Regions from separate parts of the Brevibacillus brevis NBRC 100599 genome, predicted to be linked through region 1. Evidence: riboswitches for the same ligand, from Rfam matches in the RefSeq annotation. Region 1 holds a riboswitch; the other holds the start of a gene.

Region 1 (7,440 bases):
CCGTTTCAAACTGACACAAACCGTAGTAGATGACGAATATGCCCAGACACTGAATGGCTACAACGTGAAAATCCCTGTTCATATCAAGATCGACACGGGGATGGGGAGACTCGGGGAGTCTTGGGAATACACGGAAAAAATCGCGGCTATGTATCGATATAAGCATTTGCAGGTTTGCGGTACCTTTACGCATCTGAGTGTGGCTGACAGTTTGGAAGCTTCGGATATCGCATACACGAAAAATCAAATCGACCGTTTCCAAAACGTGATCGAACAGCTGAAAGAAAAGGGGATCAATCCACAGAAGCTGCACGTTCAAAGCAGTTACGGCGTACTGAATTACGGGGAGCTGCAATACGATTATGCTCGAATGGGGATCGCTCTCTACGGGATGTTGAGCAAGCAGGGAGACAAGGTAAAAACAAGCATCGACCTACGACCTGTGTTATCACTAAAGGCAAGAGTTGTGCAGGTGAAACAGGTGGAAAAGGGAGCACCCGTGGGCTATGGACGCGCCCACACAGCGCAGAAGGACAGTAAGATTGCCATCGTATCCATCGGATATGCAGATGGGGTTCCGCGCATGCTGTCACAAGTGGGGGCTACCTGCTTGATTAGAGGAAAAAGGCGACCGATTATTGGCTTTGTCTGCATGGATCAGCTCATTGTAGATATTTCAGATATAGAAGAGGTGCAAAGAGGGGAGGTTGTGACCTTTATTGGTAGAGATCAAGAGGAGGAGATCACTGCCGAGGAAATGGCCCAATCGTGTAAAACCATTACGAACGAGCTGGTAAGCCGTTTGGGAGAACGGGTTAAAAGAGTCTATCATGATTGATCGTTGGACGAAAACGAGTATAGGGAGTGATTCATTTTTTCCATGGCGAAGGGGAGACATAGCTTTCGTTTCAAAATGCTTGGGCTTCTTGGGTTTGGCATGCTTCTGGCTGGTATCGTAACCTATCTGCTCTATAAAGTGCTCCAGTTTTACTATCGGGTGGGGGTTAAGTACGAAGATCCAATCACCCAGGTGCGCTATTTCATCAGGGAGATGGGGGATATCAATTTCTTTTTGATTGTCTTTGCTCCCATTGCGATCTTGTTTTTCTATCTCCTGACCAAACGGTATGCTGGCTACTTTCGGGAGATTTCTACGGGCATTCATTATCTCGCGAGTGGAGACTTTACACGGCATGTCCATATCCCATCTAATGATGAGTTTGCAGAAATCGCCAAGGATATCAATCTAGCAAGCGAAATGCTACAAAAGGCGGTAGAAAGAGGGGATTTTGCCGAAAGCAGCAAGGATCAGCTTGTTTTGAACCTGGCGCATGATTTGCGTACACCACTGACATCTGTTCTGGGTTATCTGGATCTCATTTTGCAAGATGAGCAGATGACACAAGAACAAATGCGGCATTATGCGACGATTGCTCTTACCAAGTCGCATCGATTGGAAAAACTGATTGATGAGCTATTCGAAATTACGAGAATGAATTACGGCATGGTTACCATCGAGCAAAAGGTCATTGATTTGAGCGAATTGCTTGTTCAGTTAAATGAGGAGATGTATCCTTCCTTTGAGAAAAATGAGCTCGTCGCGCGGTGTACGGTTGCTGCCCAATTAGTGATCGTGGGAGATGGGGAGCTGCTGGCACGCGTATTTGAGAATATCCTGACCAACGCGATACGCTACGGGGGCGATGGCCAGTTTATCGATTTGAACGCTTATCGCGAGGGCGATGAAGTAGTTGTGCAAATCATGAATTACGGCGACCAGATACCTGAGGAGGCGCTGCCGCATATTTTTGAAATGTTTTTTACAGGCGACAAAGCGCGAACGCATCAAGGGGGAGGAACAGGACTTGGCCTGTTTATTGCCAAAAATATCGTCGAGAAGCATCGGGGAACGATTTCTGTCCAAAGTGATTTGATTCGTACGTGTTTTGAGGTCAGGCTGCCGTATGGATGAAATGATGGCAAAATAAAAAATGGAGACGCTTCAATGTCTTCATTTTTTTATTGCATAATTCATAGGGATTTCAAAATATGGTAGAATATTCCTATATCGAAGTGAATTAACTTTGGGGGAGTTATGAATAAATACACATGGACATTGATAGGTGCGCTAATTGTTGCTGGAATATCATCAGCTACTTGGGCTGAGGCTATTAACCAAGGGGATAAGGAAGCACTACAGGCATATAAAAAGATGGAACAGGCACGTAACCAAGAGAACCAACCCTTAAGCAAATCGAGTAGGAATGCAACCCTGTCAGACTTTTCAATTCAGGGAGCTGTTTTACCAGAAGCGGATAAAATACGTAACTACAACGATACGAATATGCAAGGACTGCTATCTTCAACAGACGAAAAACTTTCGTTCATTATGGAAGAGGATGAAGTAAAAGGTATCGTTATAGCAACAGATACAGAGCCAATCATGGCTGGTGGTGAAAAAACTGGCCCTGAATTGTTTGACCTTTACGAGAACATGAAAAATACACTCGGGGAAGATGTAAACATTACGTACTTTAGTTATTCAGGTGGGTTTATCTTCGTTGCAACTGATAGGGAAGGTGAGGAAAGCTTGTGGCTCGATCGACGTGCTTCTACATTTTTAGATCTCCCTTCGCACAAGCAACTCAAATCTGAAGAAGTTGTAGAAAAAGTTCGAGAAAGTGCGGAATCGGTGGATGAAGAAAAGACATGACAATATCTGTGAAAAAATAAGAAAGCCGGGTCCCCGCTAGAGGACTCGGCATTTATATCTAATTTCATTATCCGATGAATTCTTGTACCCAGTATCCATTCACAAAGCCTACACCGATTTTGGTGAAGGAAGGATTCATGATGTTTTGACGGTGTCCTTCACTGTTCATCCATTGGTTCATGACTTCCTCAGCGGTGCGTTGACCCATGGCGATGTTCTCACCCGCGGTCATAGAAGATACACCGAATTGTTTCATCATGTCAAATGGAGAGCCATACGTAGGGCTTGTATGGTCAAAGTAGTTGTTTTTGGACATATCAGCAGCTTTTGCTTGTGCAACTTTGTTCAGGGAAGCATCCAGTTCCACTGGCTTCAGACCTGCTTTTGCACGCTCTTGGTTTACCAAATCAGTTACTTGCTTCCCAACCGAGGAAGAATCCATTTGTTGGTTAGCTTGTTTTACTGGCTGTTGAGCTGGCTGCTGTTGATTCGCTGGTGCTGCGTAAGGTGCTTGCATTTGCGGTTGGACAGGTTGCATATATGGTTGATACCCGTATTGCGGACATGTGGTAGCGGCAGAAGCTGTGTTAGAAAAGCCGGAAAGAACAAATCCCAATCCCAATGTCGCGATTGCAATAGTACCAAGGCGTTTCATATTCACATCGTCTCCTTTTTTTGGCCTACGAGGTTAGTTGACGGATTCGGATTGAGGAAACAACCCTACGCACTTTGGCGATTCACCCCATGCAGATCTCTCATCTGCAAGTAAAAAAGCTCCCCCGCACTTCCATTCGAGAGGAAGTTTCGGCTGTTTTGTTTGGCATGACCTAGAATAACAGAGATTCACCGGTGAAAGAAACCCGTAAAATTTGGTAGGATTAATAAGAATATCTCTTGTTTTATTGAGAGGGTGGAGTCCGACACTCACCAATCCCGCTTACAGTGTCGCCTGTAAAATAGGCCAGTCTAACGCTTTATTTTCTCTGAACAATAGAAAATGGGCTAGGGAACTCATTCCCTAACCCATTTTTTCATTCATTTCGTTTAAATCAAATTCTCCGGATTCAAGCCTTCCAGCTCTGGCAACACAAAGCGCCCATCTTTTCTGATCAGCACATCGTCAAACCAGATTTCGCCGCCGCCGTATTCAGGGCGTTGGATTTGGACCAAGTCCCAGTGAACGGAGGAGCGGTTGCCGTTGTCTGCTACTGTGTAAGCATTCCCTGGCGTGAAGTGGAAGCTGCCCGCGATTTTTTCGTCAAACAGGATGTCCAGCATCGGGTGGAGGATGTGCGGGTTGAAGCCGATCGCGAATTCTCCGATATAACGTGCGCCCTCGTCCGTGTCGAGGATGTCGTTCAATGCTTTAGTATTGGAGCTGGTCGCTTCCACGATTTTGCCTTCTTTGAAAGTGAACTGAACATCATTGAAGGTAATGCCGTTGTAGATCGATGCCGCGTTGTAGAAAATCGTCCCTTCCACGGAATCGCGTACAGGAGCGGTGTATACTTCGCCATCCGGGATATTGCGTTTGCCGTCACACTTGATGGCATTGATTCCTTTAATGGAGAAGCGCAGGTCCGTTTTTGGACCGACGATGCGTACACGATCAGTGCGCTCCATCAGCTCTTTCAACGGAGTCATGGCAGCGGACATTTTCGCGTAGTCCAGATTGCAGACGGAGAAGTAGAAGTCCTCAAAGCTCTCGAGACTCATTTTGGATAGCTGTGCCATCGACTTGTTTGGGTAGCGCAGTACAACCCAGCGTTTGTTCGGAACGCGCTCGTTCGTATGTACAGGTTGATACAGGACACGAGCGTAAATGCCCATTTTGTCGTCCGGTACGTCGGCATACTCGTTGATGTTGTCGTAGGCGCGGATGGCGATGTAAGCATCCATGTCCTTCATCCTGTCATACTCGTATTTTGCCATCAGAGCCATATGTTCTTCGCTCGTGCCTTGATAGAGTGCACGCATGACTTCCTGGTCTTTTAAGGTGACCAAAGGCAGAGCCCCAACTGCAAATGACTCACGCACAAGTGCACGAACGAGTTCAGGTTGCAGGCCTGTATTTTCGATCAGAACTTTTTCGCCTTTTTGCAAATGGAGTGAGTAACGGACGAGACGGCTTGCCAGTTCATTAATGCGTGGATCTGCCATGGTGGTAACCTCCGTAGTAAAATAATTTTGATTAATGATTAATTTGTATTATTACATAACTGAGCGTAGGCTCGCCAGTGTGTTTGATGCTTCCATTACAGGCAAGCCTCGTAGATCGCGATTACATCGGATTCATTCAATTTTCGTGAGCTAGGCAGATACCCGATTCCGCGTCCGCCGATGCGTACCGCTTCCTCAGCCATTTGGACCAGTGATTGTTTGGTCACACCGAAGTCAGACAGACGTTCTGTGATTCCCATACGCTCATACCAACGGCGAACGGCATCAATCGTTGCTCGTGCTGCTTCGCTCTCATTCTCCACCGTAACGCCAAAACAATGACGTCCCATACGGGCTAGTCTCTCGGGACGGTCTTGCAATATCATCTGTTCGAAATAAGGAAGGGACAGGATCGCCAGTCCACGACCGTGAGCCATATCGTAGATTCCGCTCAGCGGATGTTCAATTCCGTGCAAAGGCATGCCAGCACCGCGACCGCCAGCAGTGAAGGGACTGATGCCCAGCGTGCTCGCCCATAAAAGGGTAGATCGTGCTTCAGCGTTGTCTGGTTGCTGGATCGCTGTGATGGAGTGCTCGACGACGAGGCGAATGAGTGTTTCGGAAATCCCGTCCTGAACGTAGGTCCCTTCCGCGCTGATCAAATAGTTTTCAAACAGATGGGAAAAGATATCGGCGCAAGACTCTGCTGTGACGCGAGCCGGAACGGTAAAGGTGACAGACGGATCAAGAATGGCAATCTTCGGGTAAAGTGCTGGACCGTTGATCGAAGATTTTTCATGCGTGTCCCAATGAGTCAGGACGCTGATATGGTTTGCTTCCGAACCAGTAGCGGCTACTGTCGGGACGGTCATGATCGGGAGTGCTTCCTGAACGGGTACCAGTAATTGACCAGAACCGCTCGGATTTCCCCGCATGTAATCGTAAATCGGGCGTCCGGAAACGGCTGCTGCCGCAATCGCTTTGGAGGCATCCATTACGGAGCCGCCACCGATAGCCAGAATGAAGTCACACTGATGCTCACGCGCAAGCGCAGCTCCGGCATCAACCGTTGCCGTACGCGGATTCGGTTCGATTTTGTCAAAAACAAGATACGCCACTTGAGCTTCCTGCAACAGAGCCTTGGCGCGATCCAAAAGTCCTGTACGCTTGGCAGCATTGCCGCCTGTAACGAGCAATGCTTTTTGGCCTAATGATTTTGCTTCTTGGCCCAAACGTTCCAGTTCGCCTATGCCAAAGTAAATTTTGGTAGGAAAAGACACTTCAAATGGAAACATCTGAAATTCCTTCTTTCACGTATTGGTTATACCACTGACAAGTTTATCTTGAACACTCCCTCCACCTACGCTACTGCTTGGAGGTGGGGGATTCTTGGGTAGTCACTTCTACCGAAGTGAAATGCGCCAAGCTATCCCTGTCGTCCCGACAGTTAAGTTGTGAGACACAACAAACGAAGTCCTTCTCGCTCAATATTGATCGCGGCATTCTCGTCACGGTCATGCCGTGTCCCGCAGTTCGAACATGTCCATTCTCGCAAGTTCAGATTCTTGACATCTTTACTGCGGTTGCCGCAGTTTGGTGTGGAGCAAAGTTGGCTGGAAGGAAATTGTTTACCGACAAAGGAGAGTGTTCGTCCATACCATTCGGCTTTGTATGTCAGCATGGCGCGAAAAGTGGACCATGACGCATCGGCAATACTTTTGGCCAGCTTTTGATTTTTGATCAGGTGGTTTACTTGCAAATCCTCCAAACAGATCACTTTGTTTTCGTGAATCAGCCGGGTGGACAGTTTATGCAGGAAGTCGTTTCGGGTGTTGGCTACTTTTTCATGCAAGATGGCTACTTTCCTTCTCGCTTTTTCGTAATTTTTCCCGCCTTTTTGCCTATGTGAAAGCTTCCTTTGCCATTGGTTCAGTTTCTTTTCATACAGAAGAAGGTACTTGGGATTCCTGATCTTTTCCACAGTGGAAAACGTAGCAAAATCTTTGAGACCCAGGTCAATACCAATGGTTTTCTCTTTTCCAACAGGAATATACGGAGAGTAAGGTACCTCACAAAGCACCGAAACAGAATATTTCCCGCTTGGATTCCGTCTAACCGTTGCATTTAGAATCCGCCCTTCTACCTCTCTGGATTTTGCAAATGTCACCCAGCCAAGCTTCGGCAGTTTGATTTGATTACCGTCGATTCTGATGTTTCCATTCGTATGTTTCGTAGTATATGACTGGACTCTATTCTTCTTACTTTTAAAACGTGGGACCTCATTTTGTTTCTTGAAAAATCGTGAGAAAGCATCTGCGAGGTTGTCGAGGGAAGATTGAAGGGCTGTGCTGTCTACTTCTTGGAGCCAAGGCTGTTCCTTTTTTAACTGCGGTAGTTGAGCAGAACAAGAATGGTAGGTTAACCCCTTGCCTGTTTGTTTGTAGGTTTCGTTCCAACGTGCCAGAAATCGATTGAACACAAACCGACTGCAACCCAATGTTTTCTCGATGAGTACTGCTTGTTCATGATTGGGAAAAATGCGAAACTGAAACGATTTTTTACGTAGC
Region 2 (7,440 bases), 430 kb from region 1:
CAAAAAGGTAAGCGGACAGAACGGGGATTTACAAAAGGGCAGATGCGTATTATTATTTTGTTAACCTTATATTATTTTTAGTTAACAAAACGGAGGCTAGTACGCATGAGAAACGAACGCTTGAGATGGCTATTGCTCTCTGCCATCTTTGCTGCAATGACTGCGGTATTGTCGCAGGTGACGATTCCTTTGCCGTTGATTCCGATTACCGCGCAGACGTTAGCGGTAGGGCTGACGGCGACCATTTTGGGAAAACGATACGGGACACTTGCTTTGGTTATTTATGTTTTGCTCGGTGCAGTCGGATTGCCTGTATTCAGCGAGGCAAAAGGCGGATTGCAAATATTGGTCGGAAAATCCGGCGGGTACATATTTGGGTTTATTGCAACCGCTTATGTGACTGGGCTCTACTTGGAGAAAACAAGATTCACCTTGAAAAACGCCATCATCGCCAATATCATTGGTATGTTTGTCGCACTCGCTTTTGGTGCAGTACAGCTCAAATACGTCATGGACATTCCATGGGATAAAGCTGTCGCTTTTGGTGTAACGCCTTTCCTCATTGTAGGGGTTGTCAAAGCAGTTCTGGCATCTCTGATTGGCATCAAGGTACGCGAGCGACTGATTGCTTCTCGTCTGTTGCGCACAGATCAGCCTGTTCCACGATAAACAAAATGATTTCGTCAGCCACCCGAAGTTCGGGTGGTTTTTTTTCGCATAATCTCCTTAACGTGCCGGATACTATCGGTAGGATTTTGCATGTAAAAAGGAGGAGACGCATGAATATCACGACCACTGGCCCAAAAGGTCTTCCAATCTCAGGGAACTTGATGGCATTTCGCCGATCGCCGCTTCAGTTCATCCGCGAAGCGGCAGAAGAGCATGGAGAAGTCGTCCATTTTCGCTTCGGTCCTTCCCGCCATATTTATCTGTTAACGAATCCGGATCACATCAAAGAGGTTTTGGTCAGCAAACAGGCGCATTTTCGAAAAGGGAAAGGACTACAGGTTGCGCGAGCTGTTGTAGGAGATGGAATTCTTACCAGTGAAGGAAAAAAGCATTTGCGACAACGGCGGCTTATGCAGCCAGCTTTTCATCGAGATCGTATCGCCACCTACGGAGACGTGATGGTCCGGCAAGCAGTTGATCTCATGTCGGATTGGAAAACCGGGGAGCTGCGCGATATTCACTCGGACATGATGAAAGTAACGCTTGCGATCATTACGGAGACGATGTTTGGCAAAACCGTCAAGGAAGGCGCCGATCAGATTGGACATGCCATCGATGTCGGTTTGAAATATGTGGCAAACAAAGGCTCCTCTTTTATCGATATTCCGTTGTCCGTACCTACCAAAAGCAATCGGGAGTTCCTGGAGTCGAGTGAGCTGCTGGACAAAACGATCTACTCCTTGATCGAAGCGCGGCGTAATAGCGAAGGAGAAGAGCACAAGGACTTGTTGGGGATGCTTTTGGCCGCGCGTGATGAAGATGATGGGGAGGGAATGACAGACGAGCAGGTGCGCGACGAGGTCATGACCATTTTTGTAGCTGGCCATGAGACGACTGCGAATACCATGTCGTGGATTTTCTATTTGCTGGCTACTCATCCCGAGGTGGAGAAAAAGCTACATGACGAGCTGTCGACGGTGCTGTGTGATAAGCTGCCGACAGTCGAAGATCTTCCGCAGCTGAAGTATACGAATCTCATTGTACAGGAAACGCTGAGGCTCTATCCTGCGGCTTGGACGATTAACCGGGAAGTGGTAGATGAGGTTGAGATCGGCGGTCACACGTACAAGCCTGGGGAAACACTGATGATGAGCCAATATGTCATGCACCGTGACCCACGCTATTATGAGCAGGCTGAAGAATTCATTCCAGAGCGTTTTGACAGCGACCTCTTAAAAAGAAATCCGGCCTATGCTTATTTCCCGTTTGGCGGCGGGCCGCGTGTTTGTATTGGGAATAACTTTGCTTTGATGGAGGCAGCTTTGCTACTGGCGACGATTGCACAGCGATATCGACTACGACTGGCTGAACCGAACCAGACAGTGGAGCCCGAGCCGTTGGTCACCTTGCGTCCCAAGAACGGACTGCCGATGCGTTTGGAGAAGAGATAGAAAAAAATGGAAGTTAGGGGGCAAAAAAAGAGGCATCTTATCACTACGGTTTCGCCGATTGTGTCAGATACCGAACTGGGGGTTATTTATCACTGAAAGCAACATGCTTACAAAAATGATTTTACAAGTAAAATATAAAGAAATAATTAATTGAGAATAAATCTATATAAAGTAAGGGTAGCTTGAGAAAGCTACCCGTGGAAGAAGGGGATGGTGAAGGAGAAACTGCTTCCCATTCCCAATTCACTGTTTACCATCAGATCTCCGCCGTGAAGCCGGACGATGCTCTTACAAATCGTTAAGCCTAAGCCTGTACCGCCACTGTTGCGATTTCGTGATTTTTCCGCCCGATAAAACTTGGTGAAAATCTTCGTCAAGTCTTCAGCGGCGATTCCTTCTCCTTTGTCGATTACAGTAAAAAGGACATGTCCTTCTCGCTGATCACAAGTAAGGTAAATGGAGCCATCCGGTTTGTTGTAGTGAATGGCGTTGTTCAACAAATTTTCCATGACACGGCGCAGCTTAGTCTCATCCGCTTCGATGTGAAGTTCATTGGAGATTCGTAGCTTCCATTGAAACGTGAGGCCTGCCTCTTTGATTCTTGGCAAATAGTCCTCAATAATTCCTCGCAAGAAGCTTTTGACATGAATGCGGTTAATGCTAAGTCGAACTTCGGAGCTTTGCGTGGTGAAGTCCTGCAGCTCATCCAGCAACTTTTCCAAGTCCGTCGTTTTTAGCTCGATCTTGCCCATCTGTTTCTGTATTTTGGTCATATCCGTCACGCGACCAGAGCCGATGTATGAGGCATAACCTTTGATCGTGGTGAGAGGTGTACGGAAGTCGTGGGCGATCGAAGCAATCATTTCAGCCTGTCTTTCTTCCGCTAAGCGAAGCTCATCAACCATTTCCCCGAAATATCGAAAGAGTTGCCCAAATTCATCATGCGATCGATACGTAAATGTGACCAGCCGCTTCCCTTCCTGGATTTCTTGGGTGACGCGCGATAATTCGTTAACCGGCCGTAGTATCCAGCGAACGAACAAAGCGAGCAGAACCAATCCTACCAGACTAATGCTTCCGTAAATAAACCAAAGCATCATGGAAACCCCTGTCGTAGCCATCATGTCGTAATCATCCGTGTAGAAATAAACAACAATCTCCCCTGTACGCGGTGGCTCCTGCTGAAAATGGTACTCAGCGACCACTTTGAGGTCATTTTGCTTAGCAGAATCGCCACGGCTTGATGAGGAGGGGGAAGGCATTTTTAAATTATAGGCGCTTGATGTTTTGCTGTAGATAGTGTTTCCATTGGCATCCTTCACGAGCATGCGGTACATCACGTCGTCTGGCAACTGCTTCTCAAGCTCCATGCGTTCGATTGGGTCCTTGAAATTACTGACGAGAAGCAGTTGATTGAGCATGACCTTTTCTGCGGCTTCCTTCTCAGCCTGGTACTGATTATGCCGGTCATTTTTGAGTTGAGCGACAATAATGTCTTGAAAAACAAATTTAAACAACAAAATGTTGAGTGTGAGCAAGGCAATGAAGGAGAGAAAAATTTTATTGCGCAAGCTCATTTAAAGCTTCTCCCCGATAAAAACGTAGCCTGTCCCCCATTGTGTTTTAATGAATTGACGTTCCGTTTCCAGCTTCTCACGGAGGTTTTTAATATGGACCGTCACTGTATTGAGCGAGCCATAACCATATCCCCAAACACGGTCATAAATTTGCTCTCTTGTAAAGACGATGCCCGCATTTTCTGCGAGGAAGGTGAGTAGTTGAAATTCTTTGGTAGAGAGCTCGATCTTTTGGTTACATACATATACGGAATACGTTTCTTTATGAATTTCCAAGTCCTTAAATTTCAAAACCGTAATCGGAGAAGAGGCTGTTTCCTTCTCAGGCTGCTCTTCGGTATGCTTGCGAATGCGCTCATAGCGACGAAGGTGGGCACGAATGCGAGCGAGCAACTCTTCCGTATCAAAAGGCTTCGTGATGTAATCGTCTGCGCCGATTTCAAAGCCGACTACCTTATCTACCGCTTTTCCTTTTGCACTGAGAAACAGTATAGGCAAATCCCACTCACGGCGAATTTGAGAGCAGAGCTCATAGCCACTCATGTTGGGCATCATAATATCCAAAAGGATCAGGTTGGGACGCTCACCTTGGCTGAGCAACGAGAGTGCATCTTCTCCGCTTTCAGCAGAGGAAACGCTGAAGCCCTCGTTCTCCAAAATGTCTTCTAGCAGTTCAATAATCTCCAGATTGTCATCGACAATTAAAATGTGATCTTTCACCGGAACAACCCCCAGTTACTTCTATTAATAAGGAATACCATTCAAAGAATGGGTCTTGTCTATCATAACATGCTTTGCCCCTATCAGGGGAAGAAACCCCGTAAGTTATTAAGTTGTTCTAATATGTGAGGGTACCTCTTTAGACCAGGTACTAAATTTCGTCAGAAAAAGCCAGAGACGTAGTGTCCCTGGCTTTTATTATTTTGCCGAATGACTATTTTTTAGCTGGTTTTTCCGGCAACGATGCAGCTTGCACCGCTTTTTCCTTATTCGGAGTTTCTGCTTTCGCTAGAACAGGAGCACTGAGACGCTTGGCGCCTACATAACGCTTGCTCCAGTAGTATGGATCGTTCAACTTGGTGTTGACGACTCCACGACCAGATTCCGAGTGCACGAATGTGCCGTCTCCGATGTAGATACCCACATGAGAAATGCTGCGACCGTTCGTATTGAAGAATACGAGATCGCCTGGTTGCAAATCTTTTCTGTCTACCTCTGTACCTAATTCGTACTGGGAAGCAGAATTGTGAGGCAGGTCTACACCTAACGCATCAAATACGTAGCGTGTGAAACCGGAGCAGTCAAAGCCCTTTTTGGACGAGCCGGAAGATTTGTAAGGGGTACCGTACAAGTCGCTGACAACTTCATGGAGAGTATTCTCCTCAGCAGCCTGTGCAGCGCCTGCCCCCATAGCAAGTAATCCAGCCATAAATAAAGATAAAACCATCTTGCGCAAAAGAAACTGCTCCCTTCGTGAGCCTACGAGGTTAGCTGAAGGGTTCGGTCGAAAGGACGCCCTAGGCTGCTAGGAGTAGCAACCATTCACCCCAAAAACGTGGTTCCCCCGTTTCCGCTAAGCGGAATTCGGCTATTTTTCGATGTTTTTTTACACGCACTCTTACGAAGATTCTACGCCAGTCCTTTTTTTCCTTCTTTTTATCTGTTCATTCACATATTCGTCACAAAGATAGCGTCAAATGCTGTAACGTTTTCGTTCGACAGTGCAAGCCGCCTTTCGACGTGGGCTTATTCCTGCCTTGCGAGAGAGCTCGTCCGATTAAGGCAGGAAAATGTCTCCGTCCAAGGACGGAGGGAAAAACCAACCGCACGCCCGTTATGGGAAGCCTATACCGAGGGCTACAATAAGGGCATAACGTTCCACAAGCACCACAAGCAAAACGAATGGAGGTAAGCGAGTAATGAGCGAACGGTCTGGCAAAGTACTACTCGGGCTGGTTCTGCTGCTAGTCGGTGGGTTGGTTCTTCTCGATCTGGTTGGTATCGATATCGGAGACTTGCTCGGGTTTATCATTCCCGGCGTGATCATGATATACGGTGCCAAAAAGATCATGGGACAAACCGGTTCACGATTTTGGGGAATCCTGGTCTTCCTATTCGGGTTCCTGATGTTGATTGGCAAGCTTGACCTACTGTTTCACGCGCTTCTGGCCATTGGGGTGATTTATCTGGGATATCGCTTACTGCGTCCCAGCCAAGAACCTAAACAAGCGCCACCTGCTTGGGAGCGTGAATGGGCCCAAAAAGTATTAAAGGAAGATACGCTGGACACTTGGGAGAGAGATGTAAGAAGACGCCCACAGTAACGCCAATGTCGCAAGAGTCTTTTGGATGAACAATATGATGTGATATGATGAGGAGGAAAAAATAATGAGTATCTTTAAACGTTTGCGTGACCTGACAGTAGCTTCGGTAAATGATGCATTGGATTCAATGGAAGATCCGGTAGTAATGCTGAATCAATATATGCGTGACATGGAAGTAGAAATCGGACAAGTTGAAGTAGCGGTTGCCCGTCAGGTTGCTCTGGAAAAGAAATTCCGTCAGCAATTGGACGAAGCCAATGCTCTGATCGAAAAACGTGATCGCCAAGTCAAGCTCGCCTTGACTGAAGGAGAAGACGAGTTGGCTCGTCGAGCACTCGCTGACAAGAAGCAGTACGAAGGCCGTGCAGCGGAATATGAAACTCTCTACCTGTCAGCATCCGAGTCAGCTACGCAAATGCGCGAGAAGCTGGCTGAGCTGAAGGAAGAGTTCTATAAAATGCGTGCGAAAAAGTTCACTCTGATGGCACGTGCACAAGTAGCTCGTACCCAAAAGCAAGTCAATCAAGCAGTTGTCGGTATCGGCAATCAGTCCGCAGGCCGTGGCTTCGCTCGCATGGAAGAGAAAGTCATGCGCATGGAAGCAGAAGCGCAAATGAGCGGGCAATGGCGCCAAACGAACCGCGCTTGGGAGAACGCTTTGTCTGAGCTGGAAAAGGATGATCTCGATGCAGAACTTGCCAGCATCAAAGCATCCATTAATGAAGTAAAAACACCGGTAGCCAAACCAGTACAATCCTAATTCAACAGGAACTGGGGGACAAGGTGTAGAATAGAGTGTGTCAATTCGGCAGCCTGTGTACATCAGGCTGCTTTTCCCCTAGGAGGTACGATTCTTGCAGGACTTCTTGGTCTTTTTGCGGCGGTTTATCGCTGAGCCTGGACGCGTCGGTAGTATCATCCCCAGCTCTCGTTTTTTATGTGAGCAAATGTTGAAAAGCGTCGATTGGGCTTCAACCGATGTGATCCTGGAGCTGGGACCTGGTACAGGGGCTTTTACCCAAACGATCTATCAGCGCTTGCATCCCGGCACACAGTACGTGCTCGTGGAACGAGATTCCCAATTTCGCTCTATGCTTCAATCACGTTTTCCCGATCTTCCTATCAGGGAGGAAGCGACTAAACTTAGGTCTTACTTGGAGGAGCAGGACCTTGCAGGTGCAGATGTCATTATCTCAGGTCTGCCATTCGCCAACTTTCAACAAGAGCTGCGGGCAGCAATTCTGGACGAAGTTCAATCTGTACTGAAGCCAGGGGGCCTATTTATTACATTCCAATATTCGCTACAACTCCAAGCTGAGTTGCAGGATCGTTTTCCCTGGGTCAAGATCGACTTTACCCTGTTGAACATTCCGCCTGCATTCATCTATACATGTCGTAATGGACAAAGTGAAAACGATC

What was found. Region 1 has a riboswitch for cyclic di-AMP ahead of BBR47_RS03360 (CAP domain-containing protein). Riboswitches for the same ligand answer to the same signal wherever they lie in the genome.
Region 2: it holds a riboswitch for cyclic di-AMP, as region 1 does, so the genes downstream of both, BBR47_RS05330 (C40 family peptidase) here and BBR47_RS03360 (CAP domain-containing protein) in region 1, are expected to answer to the same signal.

The regions. Positions count from the first base shown of each region.
Region 1 covers NC_012491.1:610,402-617,841, forward strand. The annotation lists gene vanT (serine racemase VanT catalytic subunit) at 1-838, shown strand, start outside; gene BBR47_RS03350 (sensor histidine kinase) at 881-1,972, shown strand; gene BBR47_RS03355 (hypothetical protein) at 2,096-2,713, shown strand; gene BBR47_RS03360 (CAP domain-containing protein) at 2,781-3,368, opposite strand; cyclic di-AMP (ydaO/yuaA leader) riboswitch at 3,376-3,533, opposite strand; gene BBR47_RS03365 (aminopeptidase) at 3,758-4,873, opposite strand; gene BBR47_RS03370 (iron-containing alcohol dehydrogenase) at 4,969-6,168, opposite strand; gene tnpB (IS200/IS605 family element RNA-guided endonuclease TnpB) at 6,321-7,440, opposite strand, start outside.
Region 2 covers NC_012491.1:1,038,471-1,045,910, forward strand. The annotation lists gene BBR47_RS05305 (hypothetical protein) at 1-11, shown strand, start outside; gene BBR47_RS05310 (biotin transporter BioY) at 106-669, shown strand; gene BBR47_RS05315 (cytochrome P450) at 780-2,120, shown strand; gene BBR47_RS05320 (sensor histidine kinase) at 2,312-3,697, opposite strand; gene BBR47_RS05325 (response regulator transcription factor) at 3,698-4,417, opposite strand; gene BBR47_RS05330 (C40 family peptidase) at 4,632-5,153, opposite strand; cyclic di-AMP (ydaO/yuaA leader) riboswitch at 5,158-5,297, opposite strand; gene BBR47_RS05335 (LiaF transmembrane domain-containing protein) at 5,617-6,021, shown strand; gene BBR47_RS05340 (PspA/IM30 family protein) at 6,086-6,781, shown strand; gene BBR47_RS05345 (class I SAM-dependent methyltransferase) at 6,876-7,440, shown strand, end outside.